Regions from separate parts of the Gordonia prachuapensis genome, predicted to be linked through region 2. Evidence: predicted binding sites of a transcription regulator. Region 2 holds the regulator's gene; each other region holds the start of a gene.
The links. The regulator LexA, encoded in region 2, represses DNA repair genes until DNA is damaged. The targets are predictions, from matches to a motif close to CGAACANNTGTTCG.
Positions count from the first base shown of each region.

Region 1: the regulator LexA is predicted to act here: its motif matches at 3,051-3,064, upstream of V1Y59_RS20015 (HNH endonuclease signature motif containing protein).
Region 3: the regulator LexA is predicted to act here: its motif matches at 1,534-1,547, upstream of V1Y59_RS19095 (HNH endonuclease signature motif containing protein).

Region 1 covers NZ_JAZDUE010000019.1:45,082-49,435, forward strand. The annotation lists gene V1Y59_RS20000 (universal stress protein) at 1-680, opposite strand, end outside; gene V1Y59_RS20005 (cation diffusion facilitator family transporter) at 780-1,688, shown strand; gene rsgA (ribosome small subunit-dependent GTPase A) at 1,701-2,759, opposite strand; gene V1Y59_RS20015 (HNH endonuclease signature motif containing protein) at 3,090-4,354, shown strand, end outside.
Region 2 covers NZ_JAZDUE010000005.1:4,109-8,462, reverse strand. The annotation lists gene nrdR (transcriptional regulator NrdR) at 1-252, opposite strand, end outside; gene V1Y59_RS07140 (LysM peptidoglycan-binding domain-containing protein) at 356-985, opposite strand; gene lexA (transcriptional repressor LexA) at 1,273-2,040, shown strand; gene ptsP (phosphoenolpyruvate--protein phosphotransferase) at 2,056-3,726, opposite strand; gene V1Y59_RS07125 (DeoR/GlpR family DNA-binding transcription regulator) at 3,898-4,354, shown strand, end outside.
Region 3 covers NZ_JAZDUE010000017.1:80,084-84,437, forward strand. The annotation lists gene V1Y59_RS19095 (HNH endonuclease signature motif containing protein) at 1-1,482, opposite strand, end outside; gene V1Y59_RS19100 (TetR/AcrR family transcriptional regulator) at 1,639-2,250, opposite strand; gene V1Y59_RS19105 (PaaI family thioesterase) at 2,222-2,659, opposite strand; gene V1Y59_RS19110 (cytochrome P450) at 2,765-4,183, shown strand.

The sequences.
Region 1 (4,354 bases), on a different contig from region 2:
GTCACGTCGACATCGGGATAGTCCGCGCGGAACTCGTCGACCAGGCCGGTCACCAACGCCTCCGCGTCGTCGTGCATCTGCTGCTGCGGCGGCAGATGCCGTCCGCCGATGACCTCACCCGACATGGCGCCGAAACCGTTGACTGCGACCAGCGACGTCGTCAACAGTTGTGCCTGCTGGAACGCTGCGGCGGTGGCGACGCGCGAGACCTGCGAACCGTCGACGCCCACCACCACAGGGCCGGCGGCATCGGCACGTGCCGTGGAGGGAACCACGACGACCGGGCAGTCGGCATGCGCGGAGATGTAGGTGCTCACCGACCCGAGCAGCAGGCCGGCGACCCCACCACGGCCGCGGCTGCCGACGACCAGCATCTTCGCCCGCGAGGACAGCTCCTGCAGCAGCAGCGACGGCCGGGACTCGATGACCTGGGCGGTGACCTCGACGCCGGGAGCGATTTCGGCCGCGACCTGCGCAGCCTTGTCCACCGCCTGCTGACTCTCGGAGCGCCAATTGTCGAGGAAACCCTGCGTGGGCACGATGGGCGGGTTCTCGAATGCGCACACCACCGTGAGCGGCAGCTTCTCTCGTCCCGCGGCACCGGCGGCCCATCGCGTGGCGATCAGTGCGTTCTCCGAACCGTCGACCGCGACCACGACCGCGTCGTCACCCAAAGCCATCAACCGTCTCCTTCTCGCATGGTGTCCGTTACGTCCGACCCCACCATCATCCCACCGACCACGGACCGGGCGGCTCGGCACTGCCATACCCTGGAACCCGTGGCAGCCGATCCCCGATCACATGAGCGCCGCGCCCTCCTGCTGAGCCTTGCCGTCACCGGCGCACTCGGCTCGGCCGCGCTGGTGTGGGGCATCATCAGCGGCTCGAGCGTCATCCTGTTCGACGGGCTGTACATGCTCGCCGGGATCGTGCTGGTGGCGGTGTCCCTCGTGGCCGCCCGCACCGCCGAGACGCGCCCGACCCCCGACTACCCGTTCGGCCGCCACGGCGCCACCCCGCTCGCGGTCTGTCTGCAAGGCGCTGCCTTGCTGGCGACGCTCGTATACGGCGCATCCGACGCCGTCGCCGTGATCGTCAACGGAGGGTCCGACGCATCCGCCGGCAGTGTGGTCGCCTACGGGATCGTGTCGGCGGCGTTGTCGTTGGTGGTGATGATCTTCCTGCGCGGTCCAGCCCGGCTGTCTCAGCTGGCGCAAGCCGAACTGGTGAGCTGGCGGGCCGGCGCGCTGCTGAGTCTCATGGTGGCTGTCGGCGGTGTCGTCGCCGTCATCATGCGACGGTCCGAGGCCGAATCGGCAGCTGCCTACGTCGATCCCGTCCTCGTCCTGATCGCATCGGCAGCGATCGCGCCGATGGCGACCTCCCTGCTGCGACAGGGTCTGCGCGAGCTGATGGAGGCGGCGCCACCCGCCGAACTCCGCGCGAACATCGAAGCGGCAGCCGCCGCGGCAGCCGCCGAATACGAGCTGCCGGACCCGATCGTGCGCGCCACTCGCCTCGGCCGGCGGCTGTACGTGGAAGTCGACTTCCTTGTGCAACCGGGTGATTGGCGGGTGGAGGACGAGGACCGGGTCCGGCGCTTCGTCGTCGACCGACTGGAATCGTCCGACTACCAGCTGTGGGCGACCGTGGAACTCAGTACTGATCCGACGTTGATCGAGGATTGAGCAGCGTCGGCGTCACATCTTGCGCGGATGCGACCGGTTGATCGACTTACGCAGGCGCCCCATCTCCTTCGCCGACCGCTTCGCCTCGGCACGTAGTCGGGCGTCGGTGCGGGCCGCAGCATGGGCATTCTCGCGCTGCAGCCGGTGATAGCTGTCGAGCCGACGACGAGGCAGGTCGCCGCCCTCGATCGCGGCCAGCACGGCACAGCCCGGTTCGGTCTGGTGCGCGCAGTCGGTGAAGCGGCAGCGCTCTGCCAGATCGGTGATCTCGGCGAAGGTCTGATCGAGGCCGTCGTCGACATCGTGCAGTCCCACGCCACGCAACCCGGGAGTATCGAGAAGGACGCCACCACCCGGTAGCGGCAGCAGCTCTCGCCACGCGGTGGTGTGGCGCCCTTTGCCGTCCGTGTCGCGAACAGTGTTGATCGCCAACAGATCCGCGCCCATCAGGCGGTTGCCGAGACTGGACTTCCCGGCGCCCGACCGGCCGAGAAGAACGACGGTGCCCGTGATCGCGCTTCGGACGTCGTCGATGCCCTCGCCCGTCGTGGCGCTGGTGACCAGCACGTTGACGCCGGGCGCGATGTCGGCGACCTCGGCCGCCTTCTGATGGGCATCGGGACACTGGTCTGACTTGGTCAGGATCACCAGCGGCATGCCGCCGCTCTCCCACGCGAGGGCGAGAAGCCGTTCGATGCGGGATTGTTTGAGCGGGTCGGCAAGGGAGACGACGATCGCCACGATGTCGACGTTAGCGGCCAGCACCTGCCCATCGGAGGTGCCCGACGCCCGGGCGCGGGTGACGGCGCTTCGTCGATCGAGGATTGCCGTGACGGTCGCCGCGGACTGCGCGGTGGCCGGATGCAGGGCCACCCAGTCGCCCGTGCACGGCGCGTGCTGATCTCCGGTCGAATCGGGCGGCACGGTGACCCGGATGAGACCGGCTGCGGTGACGACGTCGCACTGGCCCCGTTCGGCTCGCACAACCCGCCCGGGTACGCGGCCCTGCGCGGCGTGTTCCGCGAAGTCGTTGTCGCGCTGCTCGTCCCAGCCGTAGTCGGCGAGCGTCACAGAGTGTTCAGAAGATGAAGAAGACAATGTTGAGACCCTTGTCGAGATGGGCCTCGGATCCGTGAACGGATCAGATCGAGGCCCGATGAATGAGGATGGACCGTGCACCGCGCACAGCGGTGCTCGTCGGCGCGGTCATCGGCTCATCACTCCAAGGGTCGTCTGCTGACCAGTTGTCAGCGCGTGAGCGACGCTAGTACCTCCACTTTCGTCGACGCAAGGGGTTTTCCAGGGGACATCTTCCGATTCTGAAAATTGCCCCTTGCGGACATTTCGGACATAGGTTACTCTCGAACATACGTTCGGACTGCAATCGGGGGGTGCAGCAGGATGTCGGACATTGATTCGGTCACCGAGGTGGAAGCGCTGTATCAGCAGCTGCATGCCGTCCTCGATCAGATCCGCGCAGTCGACACCACACCGACGTCCGCCGACGCCATCATGAAGGTCGCCGAAGAACACGAGCGTGCCTACCGGAGGATGAGCGGCATCGGTCATCGCCGCGTTCTGGACGTGTCGGATCGTGGCCTGGTCGGCGAGCTCGGGTATCGCGGACTGCTCGACCTGATGTTGCATCGGCTGCGGATACCCGATGCGCGTCGCCGCATGAATCACATGCGCTTCGTGGCCGAGATGTATTCGCTGCAGGGCGAACTCATGGAACCGCGTTATGCGCATCTCGCCGATGCGATCGCCGATGGTGATGCCGCCCCGGCGCATGTCGACGTCGTCATCGAGACGATCCGCAAGATCCCGTCGTCCGTCCCCGCCGACGTCCAGAATGCGGCCGAGGCGTTGATGTCCGACTTCGCGCGCACGCTCACCCCGAAACAACTCACTGCCGCGGGAGTCCACCTCCTCGAGCGCATCGATCCCGACGGCTCACTCGTCGACGACGCCGACCGCAAGAAGCGTCGACAGATGAGCCTCGGCAACCAGGACTCGCAGTCGATGAGTGAACTCGATGCTGTCCTCAGCCCCAAGGCCCGAGCGATGCTCGAAGTTCTCTTCGCCGCGTGGGCCGCACCGGGCATGAACAACCCCGACGACGAGAACTCACCCAGCGGAGTCGAATCCGACGCCGACATCGAGAAACTGAAGGAAGCTGCGAAGCGCGACAGGAGAACGCCCGCGCAATGCCGCCACGATGCGTTCGAGGCGATGTTGAAGGCGGTCCTCGACGGCGGTGTCCTCGGCAAGAGTCACCGCGGTCTGCCGCCGCACCTGGTGGTGAAGATCGACGAGTCCGAGCTCCGCGAGCGCGCCGGCGTGGGCACCACCGCGACGGGTTCGCACCTGCCGATCAAGGATGTTCTCGAGATCGCCGCCGAGGCGCAGTGGCATCTGGCAGTCTTCAAAGACCATACGGCACAACCGCTTTACCTCGGCACGTCCAAGCGACTCGCCAGTCGTGCGCAGCGGCTGGCGCTCTTCGCGCAGCCCGGCGGCGGTGGGTGTTCCACGCCCGGTTGTTCGCAACCGATCGCGCATGCGGAGATCCACCATGCGGAGAAGGACTGGGCACAGGGCGGTCGCACCAACATCGACGAGACCGCACCGGCGTGCCCTCGCCACAACCGGATGGTCGGCCCCAA
Region 2 (4,354 bases):
GAGTTGCGCGAGCGCATCCTCGGCGACGTCTCGGCCCTGGCAGGCGCGTCGGACACCGCGCATCACCTTCTCGCGACTGAACGGCTCGGTGACGCCGTTGCGCTTCACCACCGACAGCACCGCGCTCTCCACCGTCGAGAATCGGCGACCACAGCTCGCGCACGACCGGCGCCGTCGGATCGCCTGCCCCTCGTCGGCGACACGCGAGTCGACGACCTTGGTGTCTTCGTACCTGCAAAACGGGCAGCGCATGTCGTCCTCACGCACGTCTCGGGACACAACGGCGCACCGGATACCCGCCACGCCGTGCCGGTTCCCGGCCGGACCCTGTGCCATCGAGGATACCGCCCGGGTCTCAGCGGTACGCGGGGGCGACCAACGCCTGCCCCACACGCAGGCCCGAACTCGACAGATCGTTGCGCTCGACGATCTGCGCGATCACCGCGTCCCGTGGCACACCCGGGGCGACCCGGTCCGCGATCGTACTCAGCGAATCGCCTTGCCGGACATGCACGACCTCGGTACCCACCGGGGCCGGCTCGACCGAGGCCGCGTAGTCGGAGCCGACGATCGCGACGACCCACACCATCAGCGCGAGTGCGGCACCGACGAGGACGGAAGCGGCTGTGGCTCGTCGGCGCGCGATGACGGTCCGGTCCACCACCGGTGCGTCACAACGCGTGCCGGCGACATGCGTCCCCGGACGCGCCGGCTGACCGACGGGTCGGCGATCGGCCGGACGAACCGGCGTGTGAGCGCCCCGTCGCGGCGGGCGGGTGACCGGCGCCCCGACCCGGCCCGCACGGTGCGGGTTCCCGACGGACTGCCGGCCGGGCTGAATCAGTTCTGTCGTGCTGATCGTCGTGGTGCTGATCGTCGCGGTGCTCATCGAACGTGTCCTCCTGATCGAGTGCGGATACGGATCGGGCCCCACCGGCTCACCGGGATCGACATCGTGATCGATCACGTGTTCGATGGAACGCATGTTCGAAACCTAACACGACACTCCGACAAAGTCTCGACACACGTCGAACACATGTTTGAACAACCGGGAATGTTCGATTACTGTCGGCAGCAGGAACAAGACAGCAGCACACACAAAACAGCGGGACACAGAACAGCAGCCGGGTCTCGATCAGCGGGATCGAACAGTGCAACCGAACAGTGCAACCGACCAGTGCAACCGAACAGTGGCATCGAGGAGTTCGCCCCGAAGCGTCCGGAACCGCAGTGCCCGGCACCGCCGGGTGCTCGACAGAAAGGACTACGCAGATGACTGACAGGGCCGGTGGAAACAGGTCCGGTGGACGGCGCGGCGCCGCCCGCGGGATCGATCGACCCGACACGGCAACCGGACCGTCGGATTCCGACCCGGCTGTCGACCCCGCGGCCGCGGAAGCGAGCCTCACCCCCCGCCAGCGCGGGGTCCTCGAGTACATCCGTGCGTCGGTCCGCGAACGCGGCTATCCGCCGAGCATCCGCGAGATCGGGGACGCCGTCGGACTCACGTCGACGTCCTCGGTCGCACACCAGCTGCGCACTCTCGAACGCAAGGGCCTGCTCAAACGCGATGCCAATCGGCCCCGCGCGGTCAACATCCAGGACGGCGACCAGCACGTCCCGCCGGGCGGCACGTCTGCTGCGGCCGAGAACGATGACCTGCCCACTCCGACGTTCGTCCCGGTACTCGGACGAATCGCGGCCGGCGGCCCCATCCTCGCCGAAGAGGCCGTCGAAGACGTGTTCCCCCTCCCCCGCGAACTCGTCGGCGAGGGGTCGCTGTTCCTGCTACGCGTCGTCGGCGAGTCGATGATCGACGCGGCGATCTGCGACGGGGACTGGGTGGTCGTCCGGCAGCAGAGCGTTGCCGACAACGGCGACATCGTCGCCGCGATGATCGACGGCGAGGCGACGGTGAAGACGTTCAAGCGCAAGGACGGTCACGTCTGGCTCATGCCGCACAACGAACTCTTCGAACCCATCCCCGGTGACGATGCCGCGATCCTCGGCAAGGTCGTCACCGTGATGCGCCGCGTCTGAGGTCGCGCCCGGCGGTCAGCTCTCCAGGGCCGCGGTCGCAGCCGCCCGCGCGGCCGCCGGGTCCGAGGTGGCCAGCGCCGCGTCGGCGGCGGCCCGGCACTGTTCCGTAGTGGTCTGCGCCAATCGTGCGCCTACTGCCGCCGCCGCTGCGGGCGCCGACGACAGCGACGTCACACCGAGTCCGACGAGGACACAAGCGAGTAGCGGATCGGCGGCCGCCTCGCCGCACACGCCGACCGGCTTGTCGACCTCCTGGCCCGCTCTTGCCACCCGCGCGATGAGCGCGAGAACGGCCGGCTGCCACGGGTCGGTCAGGGCCGCGAGTTCCGCCGACATGCGATCCGCCGCCATCGTGTACTGCGTGAGGTCGTTGGTCCCGATCGAGACGAAATCCACCTCCGCGAGAATGGCTTCGGCGAGGATCGCCGCAGCGGGCACCTCCACCATCACCCCGGCGACCAAGCCGCGCTCCCGGACGGGCGCGGCGAACTCGGCGGCCTCCGCGGCGGAGGCGATCATCGGCGCCATGACCCACGGAATGGGCTCGCGGCCCTGCGCGGCCGCGGCGATCGCATCCAGCTGGGCCGTCCGGATGTCCGGATGCTCACCGGCGATCCGGTTACCGCGGACGCCGAGCGCCGGGTTGGCCTCATCGAGTTGCGTGACGAACTTCAGCGGTTTGTCGGAGCCGGCGTCGAGCGTGCGGATGACGACCTTCTGCCCGGCAAACGCCTCGAGAACCTCACGGTAGAGACCGGTCTGCTCCTCCACCGACGGCGCATCCGAGCGATCCAGGAAGGCCAGCTCCGTCCGGAACAGACCGACGCCCTCGACCGGATACTTCATCGCGGTGCGCGCCGACGTTCCGTCGGCGACATTGGCGAGCACGCTGACGTGCCGTCCGTCCGCGGTCTGCCCGGGCCCGGACCAGTTCGCGACGAGTGCCGCCATCCGCCGGCTCTCCTCGACCTGCGCTGTCGCCTCGGCGGCATCCGGTTCGACCTCCAGGGTGCCGGCCGTCCCGTCCACGAGCACGGGGGTCCCCGCAGCCACCTCGGCGAGGCCCGAAACCGCCACCACGCAAGGGATGCCGAGCTGGCGGGCGATGATCGCGGTGTGGCTGGTGGGCCCGCCCAGCCTTGTGACGAGCGCGGTGATCTTCGCGGGGTCCAGTCCCGCGGTGTCGGCCGGTGCGAGGTCGTCGGCGAGAAGGACCGACGGCTCGTCGGGTTCGGGGACACCGGGCTCGGGGACGCCCAGCAGTTCGGCGACGACGCGGTCGCGGACGTCGTTCAGATCGGTGACCCGCTCGGCCATCAGGCCACCGAGCTTGGTGAACATCGCCGCGAACTGCTCGGTGGCGAGCACCGCGGCCGCCGGTGCCGTGCTCCCCTTGGCGATCAGCCCCGATGCCGCGCCCACCCAGCCACGGTCCTCGGCCAGGCCGGCAGTCGCCGACAGCACCTCCGCCGCGGCACCGGACGCATGAGATGCCCGCTCCCGCAATCGTGCGGCCACTGTGGCCGCGGCGTCGGTGAACCGTTTGGTCTCCACTTCGCGTTCCTCGTCGGGGACCGGTGCCGCAGTCGCCGGGTCGTACACGGGTCGTTCACCGGGCCACACGGTCGGCGCATAGGCATGTCCTGCGACTACCGGTGTTCCGCTCAATACGTGTGTGTGCTCCACCGAAATCCTCACTGTGGTCGACGGGCGTGACCCATCAATTATGCGTCTCAGCCGCCCAGAGTCTCCGTTGTGATTCAAGTTACAAGAAACGCTTGACTTGTCAACACAAACAGGCGTAAACACAGATACATCAACATCACAAACGCAGGAAAACCAACAGGTGAGGGTCACGTGTACGCCGAGGAACGACAGCAGGCGATCGCCGATCGGGTCCGCGTGGACGGCCGCGCGTCGGTCGCCGAACTGACCGCGCTGTTCGACGTCACCAGCGAGACGGTCCGGCGTGACCTCGCCGCGTTGGAACGCACCGGTCACGTGCAGAGAGTCCACGGCGGCGCCGTCCGACCGGGCGCCACACCGGTCACCGTCGAGCAGGGCATCGATGAGCGGCAGAGGTCGCACACCGACCAGAAGCTGGCAATCGGACGCACCGCCATCCGATTCCTCCCCGAGGCCGGCGGTTCGGTCTTCTTCGACGCGGGAACCACGACCTATCAGGCGGCGCTTGCCTTTCCGCGGGATCGCCGGCTGACCCTGGTCACCCACAGCATCCCGATCGCTGCCTCACTGGCCGGCCTCATGGGCGACAACCTGCACATCCTCGGCGGGCGGGTACGTGGACTCACCC
Region 3 (4,354 bases), on a different contig from region 2:
CGGTGAGATCGGTGTGCGTGGTGCCGGTGTCTCCGATGGTGGTGGCTTGGGTTCGCTGTCGGCGGGTTGTGGTGTCTCGGTGATGGTTCCGCCGCGGAGGTAGTGTTCGAAGAGTTCGCCGACTTCGTGGATCCGGTTGACCTGGGGTGATGCGGGTGGGCTACCGTCGAGTGGGTTCAGTGACCAGCCGGCGCGGCCGGCGTCGCGGCCGCGGCGGATGATGCGGGTAGTCCACTGCCCGGGGTTGGGGCCGACCATGCGGTTGTGTGGTGGGCAGGCCGGTGCGGTGGTGTCGATGTCGGTGGTGCCGCCGTCGGCCCAGTCTTTGTCGGCGTGATGGATTTCGACGATCGCGCTCGGATTCGAGCAACCGGGTTTGGAGCATCCGCCGCCGCCGTCTTGCGCGAAATGCATCAATCGTTGCGCCTGGTTGGCGAAGCGTTTGGCGGTGCCCAGATACAGCGGCTGTGCGGTGTGGTCCTTGAACACCGCAAGGTGGAACTGCGCGTCGGCGGCCATCTCGATGATGTCGGACATAGGGAGTTGGGTGCCGGTTGCGGTGTGCCCGAAACCGGCGCGGTCACGCAGATCGGCTTCGTTGACCTTGACGATGATGTGCGGGGGTAGACCGCGGTGGCTCTTGCCGAGTACGCCGCCGTCGAGGACCAGCCTGAACAGGGCTTCGAGGGCGTCGTGGTTACGTTGTCCGGTCGAGCGATGGTCGCGGCCGGCAGCCTCTTTCAGCTTCTCGATGTCGGCGTTGGTGTTCGCACCCCGCGGCGACTGGTCGTCTTCGGGGTTGTTCATCCCTGGCGCAGCCATCTTCGCCAGAATCACATCGAGCATGGCGCGCGTCGTGGGTGTGAGTGCACCGTCGATCTCGCTCATCGATTGGTCGTCTTGGTCGCCGATGAGGACTGAGCGGCGGCGGGCGCGGTCACGCTCGTCGGCCAGGGTGCCGTCGGGGTCGATGCGGCTCAACAGTTCGGCGCCGGCCTTCAGGATCTGTTTCGGTGTGAGGGTGCGGGCGAACTCGGCCATCATCGCCTCGGCCTTCTCAGCGACGTCGAGTGGCACCGAGCGGGGAATCTTCTTGAGGACTTTCAGGACGGCATCGACGTGGGCGGGTGTGGCTGCCCCGTCGGCGACTGCTGCTGCTAGCCCCGCATGGCGTGGTGAGGTGAGTTCGCCCTGCAGTGAACGGAATTGCGCCAGGGCCCGCATGTGTGTCATGCGGCGGCGGTGATCGGGGATGCGCAGGTGGTGGGCCATCATCTCGCCGATGTGGCGGTAGCCGAGTCGGCCGGGCACACCGCGGTCGTTGCAGTCCATCATGCGGCGATGCCCGATCAGACTCATCCGACGGTAGGCACGCTCATGCTGTTCGGCCACATCCAACACCGCGTCATCCCTGGCGGGGGTGGTGTCGACGGCATCGATACGGTCCAACAAGTCATGCAACTGCGCATACAGCTGCTGCACCTCAGTGACCTGTTCTGTGCCCGACACTGTGTAGCCCCCCGACCGGTGTTTCGAACGTACATTCGACAGTAACTCAGAACTTTGATGCCTGCAACTATCAATTTCCCGGGACGTCGGCGACAGTGCGGACGGTCGTCGAGTCACGCCCGTCTCGCGTCACGAAGAGTCCGTGATCCTGGTGGGAATCTCGGCCAGGATCGCCTCGGCGGACCGTAGGGTGAAGTCGCGCAACCACTCTGCCGGTCGGCCGCGATCGGGGAGATGGCGTCGTACCGCCGCGTAGGGCAGGTCGACGAGGGCGAAAGTGACCCGATCCATCACCTCGGCATCGGCCGATCCGAATCGTCGTCGCGCGTATGCCCGTACCACTTCGCGCGTCTGGTGATTGTGCGTCCGGAGTTCGGCGGCGAGTGTGTCGGGCCAGGAGCGCAGCAGATCTTGTTTGTCGTATTGCAGCAGCAGCGCGGACTCGCCGGGATGCGTGGCAGTCCAGTCGAAACAGTGGGCGACCGTGGCCCGGGCGGCCTCGGTAACGTCATCGAGGCGCAACGCGGAGATAATGCCCTCCTGGTACCGGGAGATGGTGCGCAGCCACAGGCGCGCCATCATCTCGTCGCGGCCGGCGAACCGGTGATACACCGACCCCGACGGCGCGCCGATGCGACGGGCGACGGCGGATGCGGACGCCGCCGCCGGGCCGCCCTCGATCACGAGTTCGAGTGCGGCGTCGAGGATCTCGTCAGTGCTGAATCGTGGTTTTCGACCCACGGCTCCGAACCATGCTCGTTCCCTGCGCGGCGGCGACCACGCGGCGGGTCCCGTCGTTGTCGATGACGCTGATGTCGCACCGGGCCACGGCTTTGGTTCGGCCCGCGTGGACAAGTGTCGCGTGAGCGACCAGTTCACGCCCGTCGCGTGCGGGGGAGAGGTACTCGATCGAGAAGCCGCTGGTGACGATGTCCGGACCGAGACCGAGCGCGGCGGCGTAGGTCAGTGCGTTGTCGGCGAGGTAGCTCAACACGCCGCCATGGATGTAGCCGTACTGCTGTCGTAGGTCGTCGCGGACGTCGACCGCCAGCGTGACGCCGTCGTCATCGACGTGCGTGAGTCGTGCGCCGAGCATGCGACTGAACGGCTGGGCGTCGAGCACCGTGCGTGCCAGATCCAGGTCCATCATTTATCAGAGACTGCTCTCTATTATTGTGTGTGTCAAGGGTGCGCTCGGACAGAAACCATCCGTGGATGGATTGACACGCCTATTCGCCCGGAGCAAGGTCGAGTCGTGGTCAGGTCATTGAAGAACGACTGGTCGGGGCAGTCCTTTCCGCATGCCGGTCGCCGCAAGCCGATAATCGGGGATCTCGGTGTCTCCGATCCGCGCCATCCGATCCTCGATCTGCTCCGATGGGGCGCCGATCTCGGGCCGATCTTCGAGATGAGGATCTTCCGGCAGAACTTCGTCTTCGTCTCGAACGCCGAACTCGCGGCCGAGCTCTGCGACGAGCGCAGGTTCTGCAAGGCCCTGCCGCCGGCCATCACGGCATTGCGCCAGTACGCCGGCGACGGTCTGTTCACCGCATACAACGACGAGCCCAATTGGCAACTCGCGCACGAATTGTTGATGCCTGCTTTCACCAAGTCGGCGATGCAGGCCTATCACCCGATCATGCTGGCGACCGCCGATGAACTGTTCGCGTTCTGGGACCGACAGACCGGCTCGGTGGATGTCACGCAGTCGATGACGAAGCTGACCATGGAGACGCTCAGCCGCGCCGCGTTCAGCCACGACTTCGGGTCGTTCACCAGTGAGCAGCCGCACCCGTTTGTCGGCGCCATGATCCGGGCGCTGGAAACCGGACGTCGCAAGGGCGGCCTGCTGACGGCACCCGGAGGCGCGCTGCTCGGGAGGATCATCGATCGGCGCAATGCGGGCCAGCAGGCGTATGTGGACGAGATGCTGGACGACCTCATCGCCGAACGATCTGCGTCCTCCGATGATCACGACCTGCTCGGCATCATGCTCAACACCTCTCATCCGGAGAGTGGGGAGCGTCTGTCGCCATTGAACATCCGCCACCAGATCCTGACCTTCCTCGTGGCCGGCCACGAAACCACCTCGGGTGCGCTGTCATTCACGCTGTACTACCTGTCGCGCAACCCGCACTGCCTGGCGCGGGCGCAACAGGAGGCCGACGAGATCCTCGGTGACGACCCGGACGCGGTGCCGACCTTCGAGCAGATCCCGAAGTTCCGCTACATTCGTCGCTGCCTCGACGAGGCGTTGCGGATCTGGCCGACCGTCCCGGGCTTCGCGCGCGGCCCGCGGGAGGAGACGACGCTGGGCGGCCGATATCGGATGCGGCCAGAGGATTGGGCGGTGGTAGTGCTCGGTTTGGTGCACCGTGATCCGGCGGTGTGGGAGGACCCGGACGTCTACGACCCCGACCGATTCCTCCCGGCGAACGTCAAGAAGCGACCGGCGCACAGCTACAAACCGTTCGGCGCCGGCCTGCGGGCGTGCATCGGGCGTCAGTTCGCATTGCATGAGTCGGTGCTGGTGCTCGCGCGCATCCTGCATCGATACGACCTGTCCGGTGATCCCGATTACGAACTCGCAGTGGACGAGCGGTTGACCATGGTGCCCAAGGGGTTTGAGATCTCCCTGAGGTCGCGGGACCGGAGTGCGCTTGTGGCCGAGTAGGTCATCCCGGTGATCGAGTAGGTAGCGAGGCGTCGTCTCTCGGTGATCGAGTAGGTAGCGAGGCGCTAGCCGAGATGCCGTATCGAGATCACGTTACGAGGTCTCGATACGTTCTCGGCTAGCGCCTCGAACTACTCGACCAACGGGGGAAAGCTACTCGACCAACGAGGG